4 regions of the Pseudomaricurvus sp. ABR4_320 genome follow, and region 3 is predicted to be linked to each of the others. Evidence: predicted binding sites of a transcription regulator. Region 3 holds the regulator's gene; each other region holds the start of a gene.
What was found. The regulator LexA, encoded in region 3, represses DNA repair genes until DNA is damaged. The targets are predictions, from matches to a motif close to ACTGTNTNTANANACAGT.

Region 1: the regulator LexA is predicted to act here: its motif matches at 1,847-1,864, upstream of ACXAFR_RS15475 (bifunctional prephenate dehydrogenase/3-phosphoshikimate 1-carboxyvinyltransferase).
Region 2: the regulator LexA is predicted to act here: its motif matches at 1,753-1,770, upstream of ruvC (crossover junction endodeoxyribonuclease RuvC).
Region 4: the regulator LexA is predicted to act here: its motif matches at 1,403-1,420, upstream of imuA (translesion DNA synthesis-associated protein ImuA).

The regions. Positions count from the first base shown of each region.
Region 1 covers NZ_JBSWVF010000007.1:58,843-62,371, reverse strand. Annotated here, with positions in the region: gene ACXAFR_RS15475 (bifunctional prephenate dehydrogenase/3-phosphoshikimate 1-carboxyvinyltransferase) at 1-1,798, opposite strand, end outside; gene pheA (prephenate dehydratase) at 1,952-3,049, opposite strand; gene gyrA (DNA gyrase subunit A) at 3,052-3,529, opposite strand, start outside.
Region 2 covers NZ_JBSWVF010000011.1:148,868-152,396, reverse strand. Annotated here, with positions in the region: gene ruvB (Holliday junction branch migration DNA helicase RuvB) at 1-495, opposite strand, end outside; gene ruvA (Holliday junction branch migration protein RuvA) at 520-1,146, opposite strand; gene ruvC (crossover junction endodeoxyribonuclease RuvC) at 1,216-1,734, opposite strand; gene ACXAFR_RS19980 (hypothetical protein) at 1,969-2,427, shown strand; gene ACXAFR_RS19975 (sodium:solute symporter family protein) at 2,429-3,529, shown strand, end outside.
Region 3 covers NZ_JBSWVF010000001.1:694,194-697,722, reverse strand. Annotated here, with positions in the region: gene ACXAFR_RS03055 (hypothetical protein) at 1-397, shown strand, start outside; gene ACXAFR_RS03050 (hypothetical protein) at 463-708, shown strand; gene ACXAFR_RS03045 (hypothetical protein) at 909-1,364, opposite strand; gene lexA (transcriptional repressor LexA) at 1,690-2,292, opposite strand; gene ACXAFR_RS03035 (DUF6763 family protein) at 2,610-2,945, opposite strand; gene nagZ (beta-N-acetylhexosaminidase) at 3,273-3,529, shown strand, end outside.
Region 4 covers NZ_JBSWVF010000002.1:603,983-607,511, reverse strand. Annotated here, with positions in the region: gene ACXAFR_RS05835 (VOC family protein) at 55-825, opposite strand; gene ACXAFR_RS05830 (DUF1428 domain-containing protein) at 822-1,199, opposite strand; gene imuA (translesion DNA synthesis-associated protein ImuA) at 1,432-2,208, shown strand; gene ACXAFR_RS05820 (Y-family DNA polymerase) at 2,218-3,529, shown strand, end outside.

The DNA.
Region 1 (3,529 bases), on a different contig from region 3:
TATCTGCGACCGGCTCACCGCCAACCAAACGTTCATTAGACAATGTGATATCAGCACCCATCAGCTTCAATATCGTTATCACTCCATCACGAGTTGGATTGATGCCAACGTGTTGCAGAGTGACATCAGACCCTGGCGCAATGGCTGCAGCCACCATAAAAAATGTTGCTGAAGAGATATCGGCTGGCACTTCAATAGACGTCGCCTTAAGGCTTTGCCCTGGAGACAGAGATACCGAATTCCCCTCTCGGACGACCTCTACGCCAAACGCAGAAAGCATCCGCTCAGTATGATCCCTTGTCGGCGCAGGTTCTGTGACACGGGTCGTGCCCTCGGCATACAACCCTGCCAAAAGCAGGCAGGACTTAACCTGTGCGCTGGCCATCGGCATGGAATAGTCGATACCGGTTAACTGAGCGTTGCCATTTATCACCAATGGCGGCACCCCGTTTACTCCGGTTTCAATATCCGCCCCCATCAATGACAAGGGATCGGCCACTCGCTTCATAGGGCGTCGGCTGAGGGATTCGTCCCCCGTCAGCGTCGAGGTAAACGTCTGCCCGGCCAACAAGCCCGACAACAACCGCATAGACGTTCCTGAATTGCCTAAATACAACTGACCGGGAGGTTGCTCCAAACCATTTAGCCCGACACCGTGCACCTTGACCTTGCCTTGATCCGGCCCTTCAATGACGACCCCCATGTCTCGAAAGGCTTGCAAGGTCGCCAACGCATCTTCCCCTTCCAAAAACCCTTCGACGTCCGTAACACCTTCAGCAATTGAGCCCAACATGATGGAACGATGAGAAATAGACTTGTCACCAGGCACACGACAACTGCCTTGTATGCTGCCGCCCGGCAGAACGTGAAACTTACTCATGACTTTTTGAGATTCCGAATTGTAGGCCTGTCTGGCCAGCATTTTGGTAAAATGATCCCGGGCGGATTTCGCACGGGTAAAGACGCCCAGCAGATAGGTACTGTCATCTGTCTCAACCGCAGAACGCAACCGCGACAGGTTGTCTGTAAAGAGGTCTAGTGATTGCAACACAGAGGCGCGATTCGCTCGCATAATATCGTGCCACATCACCGGATCACTGGACGCTATGCGGGTAAAGTCCCGAAAACCACCGGCCGCATAGCGAAAAATATTTTCGTTCTCCGAATCATGGGCAAGTGTATCTACGAGGGAAAACGCAATCGCATGAGGCAGATGACTCGTGGCTGCCAATACTTGATCGTGCTCCTCGACCGGCATGGTCAACACCTCAGCACCGGCAAGCTCCCACAGCTTTTTAACTTTTGCCAGATGTTCTGGTCCTGTTTCTGCAGTCGGAGTCAGAATAACGCGATGGTCCACATACAGTTTATCATTGGCCGCCTCTACCCCACTCTGCTCTGAACCGGCAATGGGGTGGCCACCAACAAACTGAGCGGGCAAATGACCAAAAACACGCCTGACCGCATCGATAACCGAGCCTTTAACACTGGCGCCATCAGTGATGGTCACCGACGGCGATATTCCCGCCGCATGAATATCCTGCAGAATGTTTTCTACGGATAACGTTGGCACGGCAATCAGTATCACGTCTCCCGCACCCAATTCGGAGACGAGATCGGTCAGCTGAGTGACAGCGCGATCAACCACATTCAACTTTTCAGCAGCCCGGCAGGTCTCTTCGCGACGCGCGACCCCAATGACACTGCGGCAATGGTTTTGACTCTTCATCGCCTTGGCCAGACTGCTACCAATCAACCCAAGCCCAATAACGACCAGTTTGTTTATCTGGATAGACACCCGGGTCCTCTTATATTCGTATGTAACCGCAGAACATGCGGATTAATGACTGACTGTGAAAAGAGTTCATACCGCGAACCGAAGAGTCAAAGCAGCTTGCCACGCCCTGTCGCAAAAAGCGTTATTTAACGGTACGAGTTATTAAGTGAACGTCTACAGCAAACCTTTCGGGTATGAACCCAAAATTTTGAGATCGGCGGCTCGACTGGAAACTTCCTGTAACGCGGCTTTGACGTCAGGGTTATCAACATGGCCATTGAAATCGATAAAGAAGACGTAATTCCAGTTACCGCTGCGGGATGGACGTGTCTCAACCCGAGTCAAGTCAATCCGATAACGATGAAAGGGCTCCAGCAGATCGTGCAAAGCGCCCGGTTCGTTGCGCATCGCGATGACGACAGAAGACTTGTCTTCTCCGCAGGGAGGGACATCTTGAGTGCCGATGATCAAAAACCGAGTCGAATTGTCCGGACGATCTTCGATCTTTTCCGCTAAAATATTGAGGTCGTACTTCTCCGCAGCCATCTCGCCGGCAATCGCGGCAGCATTCCATTCGCCCTTAAGTCGTTTCGCAGCCTCAGCATTACTGCTGACCGCGATACGCTCAGCTTTCGGGTAGTTGGCATCCAACCATTTACGACATTGAGCCAGGGACTGAGAGTGGGAATAGATGCGCGAGATGGCGTCCTGACGAGTCACGTCTGAAATCAACAAATTGTGATGGATACGCAACACCACCTCACCACAAATTTTGATATTCGAATCTACAAAACTGTCGAGGGTATGATTAACAACACCCTCGGTTGAGTTTTCTACCGGTACAACACCATACTGAACCGCACCGGCCTCGACATCCCGAAACACCTCGTCAATGGTTGCGGCGGGAGATGTCTCAGCGCCGTGGCCGAAATGTTTAATCGCAGCTTGCTCGGTAAAGGTTCCTTCCGGCCCGAGATAACTCACCTGCACGGGCTTTTCGAGTGCCAAACATGCCGACATAATTTCCCGAAACAGCTTACCGATAACCTCATCACCAAGAGGGCCTTGGTTGCGGTCCATCGCTTTGCGCAGCACTTGGGCTTCGCGTTCGGGGCGATAATATACAACCTCCCCCCCCTGCTTTTGCTTGACCTCAGCCACACGCTGCGCGCACCGAGCGCGGTCGTTAATCAGATCACCAATTTGGCGATCAATGGCGTCAATTTCATCGCGCAGGGCCAACAACGCCTTCTGCTCGTCATCTTGATCCATGTTTATTCCTCTTCGGAAGATGGTGCCTCACCATCCTCCGCGTCCTCACTACTTTCCTCAACGCGGGCTACACCCACCAGATGCTCATCGGTGCGTAACTTAATTAAACGTACACCCTGAGTGTTACGGCTTAGGATAGATACCTCGTCCACACGGGTACGAACCAGCGTGCCCTGATCGCTGATCATCATGATCTCATTGCCTTCGAAGACCTGAACCGCTCCGACAAGGGCTCCATTACGCTCATTGGTCTGCATGCCGATGACGCCCTGATTGCCGCGACCTTTGGCCGGGAAATCATCGACGCGGGTACGCTTGCCGTAACCGAATTCACTGACCGTCAGCACACTGCCATTTTCTTCCGGTATGACCATGGAGATCACACGCTGGCCTTCCTGTAACCGGATACCACGAACACCACGGGATGTGCGGCCCATGGCGCGAACATCAGCCTCGCGGAAACGCGCCGCTTTACCCGTA
Region 2 (3,529 bases), on a different contig from region 3:
ACCAACCAGCGTGAACGGAGGCAGATCCAGCTTGATGGAGCGAGCCGCTGGCCCCTCCCCAATCATAATGTCGAGCTGAAAGTCTTCCATCGCGGGATAGAGAATCTCTTCAACGCTGGGGTTCAACCGGTGAATCTCATCAATGAACAAGACATCGCCCGCTTCCAGATTGGTCATCAACGCGGCGAGATCACCGGCCTTTTCCAGTACTGGTCCAGACGTCGATTTAAGATTGGCCCCCATTTCGTTCGCGATGATATTTGCCAGCGTGGTTTTACCAAGACCGGGAGGCCCAAAGACCAGAGTGTGATCCAAGGTTTCACCTCGACCACGGGCGGCACTGATAAAGATCTCCATCTGCTCTCTAACAGCAGGCTGACCGACATAATCTGTCAACTTCTGGGGACGAACCGCTCGATCCTGCTGATCTTCGCGCCCCTGCACTTCACCAGTAATCAGGCGCTCACTGACTACAAAGCTGTCTTTTTCGATCATTATTCACAGTCTCTATCAGTGAAGTTAAACAGGCATCAAGCTCTTGAGGGCAAGGCGCAGCAGTTCTTCGCTGCGCTCACAGTCATGCTCGTCGAGAACCGCTGCCACCGCACGCGAGGCTTCAACCGGTTTATATCCCAACCCCACCAACGCAGCCTCTGCCTCAGCAATAATATCGCGCCGATTCACTACCGCGGGATTTCCTGCAACCGGAGCGGCATCGGCATCTGCCGTTGCCAGCGCATCCATTTTTTCAAATTTGTCACGCAGTTCGATCAGCAATCGCTCTGCGGTCTTTTTCCCCACGCCAGGAACCTTGGTCAGCACCGCAATACGATTGTTTTGAACACAGTCGACCAGTTGCTGTGCATCGAGTCCAGAGAGAATCGCCAGACCAAGCTTCGGCCCAACCCCGTTAATGCGAATCAGCGTGCGAAATAACTCTCGAATTTCACGGGTGTGAAAGCCGTAGAGGGTCTGCGCGGTTTCTGAAACCGCCAAATGTGTATAGAGCGTGGTATCGTTGCCAGCGATGGGCAACTGATAAAGAGTGGTCATCGGCACCAGCACTTCATAGCCAACGCCATTCACATCGAGCAGAACTTCGGGGATATGCACTTCCAGCAGCTTGCCGTGCAAACGGCCAATCATCGGCAGATCTCCAATCGAAAATAGGCATGTTTCAAAATGTTATAGCTCCCCTCACAAACCCCATAAAATTTACACTAGGCGACCGCGCCGAAAGCGAGTCGCACTGGCAATACGTTCAAATTGTTGTTGAGAATTGGCGTGGCAAAGGGCAACACCCAGGGCGTCAGCTGCGTCAGCGGGAGGCTCTGCAGGCAGCTTCAACAAGTGCTTAACCATCGCCTGCATCTGCCCTTTGTCGGCACCACCGTGCCCCACGACCGACTGTTTTATTTTACGCGCTTCGTATTCAAAGACGTCGAGTGAGCGCGACACGCCAGCCACAATGGCCGCCCCACGTGCCTGCCCCAACTTTAAGGCCGACATGGGGCCGCGAGAGATAAACACCTGTTCGATCGCCATCTGCTGAGGCTGGTATTCATCGATCAACTCACCAACCGACTCAAAGATGACTTTCAACCGCGCCGGTAATTCCGTTGGCGGTATACGAATAATGCCACTGGCCACATAACCATGGCGGTGGCCATCACTATTGATAAGACCAAAGCCGGTTTTTCGGGAGCCGGGATCAATGCCCAAAATCAGCGCCAACCCCGCCTCCTACTTGCCACTGTTGTTTCATCCAGTATCAGTCTCCCAGTTCCCTCAGGCCAGGTCAAGAAAGTGCCTGCTCAGTAAATCCAAAATCTGCTTTAAAGACTAATTATAAGAGGCGTGAGCGTTTTCGTATCGTTAGATTACACAGCAGGCTTTAAAGGAGACGTATTTGATAACGCGAGTTAGGAATAGTAAAGTGATGCCTCACTTATGACTTGGGGCGGGCGTATGGCGCACCGAACAACGTCGTTGCTACTCATGGTCCAGCTGATCTTATTCAGCGCTGGCACCTGGGCGGCATTGCCACTGACGTTGACGGCAAGCAGTGACGTTGCAACGGAAGGTTATCTCTCATTTAATTGGGACAAAACCACAAAAGGCGACAGCAAACTGCTATTAGAAATTGCCAGTGACACCGATTTCAGCGAAGCGGTGCAGCGCTATCCCCTGGCCAATCAAAATAAGGTCAGCATCAGCGGACTCGGTGACGGCTCCTACTATGCTCGCCTGGTCAACGACGCAGGACATCCTCAAAGTGCCACAGTAGAATTTCGCGTGGCACATCGTAGTCTGCTTCTCGCCTGGACACTGTTCGGGATCGGCGCATTGTTGTTTACCGCTCTGATCGCAACCATCGCCCACCTGAACGCAAAAAATAACGATAACCGCTTCGGCTACGGACGCTAACTTGGTTCAAATATCTATTCCGACGGCACTGGTCATCCTGTTGCTCTTCGGCGTGCTATGGGTCGTTTTCGGCTGGTGGCTTGGCCGCAGCAACCGCACCGCTGACGACTTTATGCTGGCTGGCCGCAGTGTCGGCATGGCGCTGGCGTCAGCAACGGCGATGGCAACCTGGATAACAAGCAACACGACTTTGGTCGCCCCGCAATTGACCTATCAATTCGGCATCTGGGGTATGCTCGGCTATTCCATGGCTGCTCTCGGCCTCATTCTGTTTGCTCCCATGGCCCAACGCATCAAAGCGCTGATGCCGCAAGGGTTCACCTGCGGAGACTTTATCCGCATGCGTTTTGGCCGCGCCGCATGGGTTGTGTTTCTGATCGTTTCATTTTTCTATGCCCTCGGCTGGCTGGTCAGTCTCGGCATGGCAGGCGGCATTCTACTGAACTCCCTCAGCGGTCTGCCCTACGCCGTCGGCATGTCAGCTATCCTAGTGATTTGTATCGCCTATACTTTGTTTGGCGGTCTTAAAGCTGTCATCGCAACCGACTATATTCAAACATTAATCATTCTGCTGGGAGTACTGGGAATTGGCTATGTCTGCCTGCAAGAGGTCGGCCTCGAGCCGATTTACGATCAAGTTGCCCAGACACAACCCCAGTTGCTGAACCTGCTTTTCCCCGCAGCCATCATGTTTCTCTTCAACAATATATTCTTTGGCCTCGGGGAAATCTTCCACTCCAATGTCTGGTGGTCGCGCGCCTTCGCGTTTCGCGAGGGTATCGGCAAAAAAGCCTATCTGCTGGCAGGACTCCTGTGGTTTCCAATTCCAATCGTAACGGGATTTATCGCACTGGCTGCGCCCTCGTTGGGCATCTTCCCTCCGAGCCCCGACATGATCGGCCCGATGGTTGCCGCTCATTTGTTGGGGGGCATCGGCGCCATTGTCGTGTTTGTCGTTGTCTTCGCCGCGTTGGCGTCGAGCCTGGATTCTTTGCTGGCCGCCACCAGCGACCTGCTCACCGAAGACATCTACCGCGGCATGATCAACCCCAAGGTCGATCGGGAAAAGCTGATGCGCGTTGGACGCCGCACCATCATCCTG
Region 3 (3,529 bases):
GGAGCAAACATTACTTGAGTCAGCACTGTTACATCTCGGTGTTGCATTGCGTTTCTTTAGTGCAGAGCTTGTGTATGAGGTGTCGCCTGAAGACGTTGATGGGCAGCTCAATCGTTTTTACCAGAAGGCTTCAGTGACTCCCCAATTGGCGTGTTTAATGCGCTTGGAGCAACAACTTTGGGCCATAACGCTGCGTTCCTATTTGGCCCAGTTACAAACGTTAAGCGACACGGTAACGCCTGTATCATCGAGAGATTCTTCTGATGACCTCATTGCCTCTGATATTTCTCGAAGCCCAGGGGCGGCGGAAATTCACTCAAAAGAGCGAATATTAAGTTTGATTCGTGCTTTTCGTCAGTATTCTGACGTCGAGCGAGGTGGCTTGCTGGAATATTGACGAGTTTCAGTGGTAGACTGCTAGCAGATGTTTTGAAAAATTCAAGAAGAGCAGCGGTCAACTACATGTCTTCACTATATGAACTTGTCGAATTACCTGATGGTGGTGTCGGTTTACGCAGAGCCGGAGAGGACGGTGAGCCTCTGATCTGCATTAAGTTCTCCAGTGAAGCAAAAACCTTCCTGCAGGACAGCCGTTTCGAAGTCGTGAAAGCAATGATCGAAGCCGGAATGGAAGTTGTCGGAGACATCATTGATACCGATGAAGTATCCGAAGAAGATATTGATTCTTCTGAAATCACCTATCACTGATCCATTACTTCTTCTCTGGCCGAGTTAATGGTGCTGGATGATAGAGGTCCTGTTGCGATTTCTAAAAGCAAATCCCAGCATTCATTGTCCCAACCTGCACCTCAGAATTGAGTGATTTTTTTGAGGTCAGATTTTTAGGCCTGAAAAGTCCCTTTGATAGCCACTTGCGGTCCTAAATTAATTCTGAGAACAAACTCTTATCAGTAATAATTGACCAGCAGCCCTTGCGCATTGTTAGCCGCGGCAGTGCGATGTAAACGCTTCATCTGTGCCGCACTGATATTGTTTTCAGGGGAGGCAATTACTGTGTCGCTGGTACCTGCGCAGAGCGCTGAGTTGAATAGTGGAAGTACCTCTGACGTATCACGAGTATAGATCAGACGGATCGCACGGCAATCGAAGTGACGTTTTTGTAGCGCAACGCGTTCTTCCGGGGACGAAAGTATCCAAGTTGTCCAGCGCGTACTTTCATTACTCAAGTGGGAGACAATCGGGTAGAGAAAACTGATGGCGTTTTCTCTCGCGAGTGTTAACTGAGTAATTGAGTTTGGCAGATTATCCGGTAGGAAACTGTCGTCTGAGTGAGCAAAAAGTGATGCTTGGATCGAAGGTGATACGCGTTTAGTTGATGTGCTGCAATTAAATCTGTGTGTCATTAGAGCGAGCTCCTGGAGAGATCTTCCCCAAAAGTGGAGAAGAACCGGTTTTCTTCATACGATAATCAACAGTGTGTTCCGTGTGTAAAAACATCTCTCTGGGCAGGTCTGCAATGGCGCTATTGTCGAAGGCGCCTCTAACGTAAACGAATTCCGTTTTGGCTGCGGGCAACTGAAAACTTTGCTTATTCCGTCATAAATTTCAATCTATGCCCGGTTTCTGTGAGAAGAGCTTTCTTGCCAGTAGCAAACCTCATTTATTCAGAGGTGCCTTTTATCCTGCCTCTAATACAGCAATGTGAGCGCCTAGTTGGGTTTATTTGGCCTACTGGCGGCGAATAACCCCAACGCTGAGTCCTTCAACCGCGAATTCGGTGTCTCGCAAATCAACTTTAATAACCTCGAACTCTGCGTTTTCAGGGTGCAGTTCGACATTAAACTGGGACCTGCCACGAAAGAACCGTTTGACGGTTACTTCATCGCCGATTCTTGCGACAACGACTTCACCGTTGTGAGCCGATTCGGTTTTATGAACGGCTAACAAGTCGCCGTCCAGAATGCCGATGTCCTTCATGCTTTCACCGCTGACTTTCAGAAAATAGTCCGCCGACGGAGAAAAAAAAGTGCTTGGGAGATTGCAGTATTCTTCGATGTGCTCAGCCGCGAGTATGGGATTACCGGCGGCGACTCGGCCGACAACCGGAATGCCCTGATTGTGGTCCGGGAGGCGAATACCTCTCGATGCCCCTGGAACCATTTCAATTGCGCCTTTTTTTGCGAGCGCTTTCAAATGCTCTTCTGCAGCATTGGCTGAGCGGAATCCAAGTTCTCGGGCAATATCTGCTCGGGTGGGGGGATATCCGGTTTCATCGATATGACGCTTAATAAGGTTTAATACTTCTTCCTGGCGTCTGGTGAGCTTTATCATAGCGAGCCTGATGTTTCATACAGTATCTGTGATTATATACAGTGGCTGTTCAGGTGCAAGGATTTCTTTGACCGTGTTTTTCTTTTTCTAGTAATGACCTGTGCGGCTGACGAATGATTGGAAGTCGATGGCAACGCTTGAGCTTCTCGGCACTTCAGGTTTTTAAGAAAATAAGAAGGAGTCCAAGAAGGGAGTGACGGGACGCAGGACATGAAACGTCCTGATCATGTTGGAGCGATGTTTTGTTGTGCCTTATCTCGCTGGAGAATCCAATGATCTCCAGGAGGGGCGTTCATCGTTTGTCGGTGGGAAAATCGCTAGAAGTCTTCCGTTCCGGGAAACAGGTCAGGCTCAATCATCGTTAGCGGGTCTGATAGTGCCGCAAAAGACGGGGAGTCATCGGTAGACCAAAAGCCAGCAGTATCTTCAAAAATGCTCGTAGGGCTTTCTGGAGGCACCGTCGTGATAAGGGGCAACTGTGTCCAGCAATCGTCGTCCAGCTCCGATATGTCGCCATTGGCGTATTGAATTTCAATGGTTTCTGTCGTTGGATCGAGGGCGACCACTTCAAACTTCAGGTGAGAGTCAAGATCTTCATACCAATCGCCGATGATTGGGCCTGCTGGCGTCGGGGTTTGTCGTAGTGCTGACATCTTTGGTACCTCGTTATTGTTGTTTCGTATCTCTTGCGAACAAACATACTCTGTGAAGACAGGCAGGAAAAGATCCGATGAATTAGATGCCAGTCAGCTGGTGTGAGATAGCTGTCAAATTGTTGGCTCGAGGAAAAACTAAGTGCTTGATATTCAAGGGTTCGCTTAATTTATTTTCCTGTCGTAAAGTTCCAATCAGTTCTGATGTGGCAGGTGATCATGCAAAATCTGTCTAACGGTGAGTCGTTGAAATAACATGATTTTCAGTGAGCAGCCGATTTTTCTTTGCTCGATAGAACACGAATTCTTTTTATAAGGAGCACAAAAATGGCTTTAGGGCCGCTTATTCTAGATGTTGACGGTACCCGGTTGGATGATGTTGAGAGAGAGCTTTTGCTGAGTCCTGCTGTGGGGGGCGTCATACTGTTTGGGCGCAACGTCGTCGATTACAACCAGGTCGCCGATCTTCTGGCTGAGATTCGTGAGTTGCGGCCAGAACTATTACTTTGTGTGGATCAAGAAGGGGGGCGCGTTCAGCGCTGTCGCCAAGGTTTTACGCGGTTTCCTCCGATGCAGGTCTTCGA
Region 4 (3,529 bases), on a different contig from region 3:
TTTTATGCCTGCCCCACGCCATTTTTTATTTTGCCAACGATTTTTTAAAACGTTTTAGTCCTTTTTCACGTTACCGACCAATCCAAATACAACACCTTCTCGATCCTGTCCAATCACAATCGCGTCATCACCAGGCACTTCGTGAGGCCCGTGTAACACCTTGCCACCCAGCTCCGCAATCGCACCCGGTGTGGCATAGATATCGTCTACGCGAATGTAATACTGCCAGAAACTCCCCTCTTGCTGGACCGGAGAAATCGCGCCCATCTGAACGCCGTTTTGATGAATAAAAACATAGTCGCCCATCTCACCCATGGACATTTTCTCCTCACAATCCCAGCCGAACAGTTCGGTATAAAATGCAATCGCTGCGGCTTGATCGGTCGTGTTCAATTCATTCCAACAACAGTGTCCTGCCGTCGTTTCATGAAAGGCATGACTCTCGGCATCCACAAAACCTCGCATGAGATAAAAAGGCGCGCCCAGGGGATCGGACACCATCGCCAAACGCCCGATATTTTCAATATCAAATGCCGGGAGCAACACCTGCCCACCCAGTTGCACGAGTTTGTCTATCGTAGCATCGACATCTTCTACGGCGATGTACCCGAGCCAACAAGGTCTGGCGCCCTGCTCGCACATGTCATCCGTGAGCGGCATAACACCACCGATACAGGTATCACCGACCGCGATTTCGTAATACGCCATATCGCCGGGCAATTTCTCACCCACACGCCAGCCGATCAGCGGTTCGTAAAACGCCTTCGCAGACGCCAGATCCCGGCTCATCAACTCATACCAGATAAAATCACCTTGGGCATTCATGAGTTGGCCTCCAGAGTCACCACAGGTTCAAAGCCACCGTAAATTAATCGACGGCCATCAAACGGCATGGGGTTGAGCTCGGTGTTCATACGGGGATCGGTCTGAATAAGCGCTTCCATCTGCACCATGGCGTTATCCCGTGTGGCTTTGTCCGGCCATTCGATCCAAGAAAACACCACGCTGTCGCCCTCCTCTGCGGCCACCGCTTTAAAAAAGTCTGTATGGGTACCGGCAGCGACATCATCGGACCAGGTCTCGATCACCCTGAGCGCCCCCTGCTCCATAAACACCTGATCAGCTGTTCTGGCGTGCTCAATAAACTGCTCTTTATTGGCCGCAGGAACAGGAATAACAAATCCATCGATATAAGACATCTTGCACTTCCCTCCTGGTAATGAAAGAACCCTGGCCTGGCAGGATTCGCGATTGTCGATTGTTTGACCATGGCGTAGCGCTTTCTAGCCCTGCCTGTTTGGATCCTTATGGCATATCCAGCCCACGCCGATATGCCCTCAAGCCCCGTCAACTCCGAATCTGTCCGAAAAAGCGACAGATGCAAAACCCTACCAACTTGAAGGCTGTATTTTTATACAGTATAACTACTGTATGAACAAGAACATTGAACAACTGCTGCAACTGCCCAACACCTGGCAGGCCTCCCGCGGGCCGCGTCAGGCTCACGGCATTGCCACCGGCTACGACGCGCTCGACACCGCTCTACACCTGGGTGGCTGGCCGCCTGGGGCAACCACCGAACTGCTGCTGCCAAGACCCGGCATTGGCGAGTGGCGTCTGCTGCTGCCCACCCTGCAGCGCCTGCAGCAACAGAGCCCCTGGCTGGTGCTGATCGATCCCCCGTGGCAACCTTTTGCCCCGGCACTGCAGCGCTTTGGGATTGACCTGCAGCGGTTGTTGATCATTCGTCCCGGCGGCCTGCGGGAATTTCTCTGGACCACCGATGAATGCCTGCGCTCAGCCAGTTGCAGCACCGTACTGAGCTGGGCGAGCGATAAACCCTTGCGAGACAAAGAACTGCGCCGCCTGCAACAGGCCGCTGTCGCCGGCGGCTGCTGGCATGTGTTGCTCCGTCACCAGCGGGAACAACAGCAGACCTCCCCCGCAGCACTGCGCCTGGTTCTGTCTCCTCAGCAGAACGGTCAGCTGCCCATACAAATCCTGAAACAGCGCGGCGGCTGGGCGGACCAGACACTATCCCTCGAACTGATCGGCGATCCGGCGCGGCCGTTTCAGGAGGAGCTCGCCCGGCGCACCCACCAGCAGCCTTCGCACCATGCGCCACTGCCGGATCTCGCCGCCCTTGGTCAACGCGGCAGTCAGCGCCAGAGCGGCAAAGTCACGGCACTCTCTGCTGCGCGAACCTGAGGTCAGAATATGTCGAGACTTTGGCTCTGTTTGCGGCTACCGCAGCTCGCACTCGATCTGGCCCACCGGGAACGCGGCAGCGACAGTGCTCTGGCGATTATCGAGCAACGGCAAGTCATGTTTGCTTCTGCCAGCGCACAGGCTGCAGGCGTCGTCCCCGGCCAATCTCTCAGCACCGCCATGGCTCTACTGGATGAACTTCACACACAAGAACGTGACACCAGCGCCGAGGCCACTGCCTTGGAACAACTGGCCCACTGGTGTTATCGCTTTACGCCTTATGTCAGCCGCCATCAGGTCACTGATACCAACGGCAAGCTACTGTCAGAGCCGGATTCTCTATTGCTGGAAATCGGCAGTTGCCTGCGACTATTCAAAGGACTGGAACGGTTGCTGTCACTGTTGCGACGAGGACTTCAGCAACAGCAGCTGACACCGATTCTCAGCCTTGGGCACACCCCCAAAGCGTCATGGTTGCTGGGCTTGGTGCCCGCACTCAACTGTCTTGATGAGAAGGCCACCTTAAAAGCAGGCATCCATACCGACCACTTCTCTCACGGGTATTTTCTGAAACGCCTGCGACCCCTGCCTCTGGAAGCCATGCCCCTATCAGACCGGCAGTTGCGACGCCTGCAACAAACCGGGTTTCGCCAGCTCGGCGCTCTGCTGGATCTGCCCAGAGCGAGCCTCAGCCGTCGCCATGGTCAGGGGTTTGCGGAACTGCTCGATAAGATCTGCGGCAGCGGAGACGATTTACAAGCCTGGCTCCGACCTCCCAACACCTTCTTTGCCGAACGCCATTATCTGGATGGTCTGACAGACGTCGATATGTTGAACGGCCCCATGCAGGAATTGCTGACGGAACTGCAGGGATTTCTGCAGCAGCATCAATACCAGTGCCAGGGCTTTCAATGGCGGTTCTTTCACTTCGACCGCAGTGATTCGCGGCTCGATATCGATCTGTCCAGCGCACAGAGCCAGTCGGAAACCTTTCTGCGACTGTCCTGGTTAAAACTGCACGACTTTCAGATTGCCTCCCCTATCGAGAGCGTCCAACTCGCCAGTCGCGCGCTGGTCGCGAGCGAAGCCCGCAGCCAGCCGCTGTTCAAAGAACTGGGCCACCAGCAGGATAACAACCCCCACGACCTGTTAGATCTGCTCTCGGCTCGACTGGGGCGAGAGCGCCTTTTTCGCCTGCACACTGTCAATGAACACCTGCCGGAATATCGCCAGCGACTGGAGCCCCTATCGCACGACCGGCAGCTCAAGGGCGCAAACGATGTCGCGGCAATGACAACATCATCCCAAGAAACGACGGACT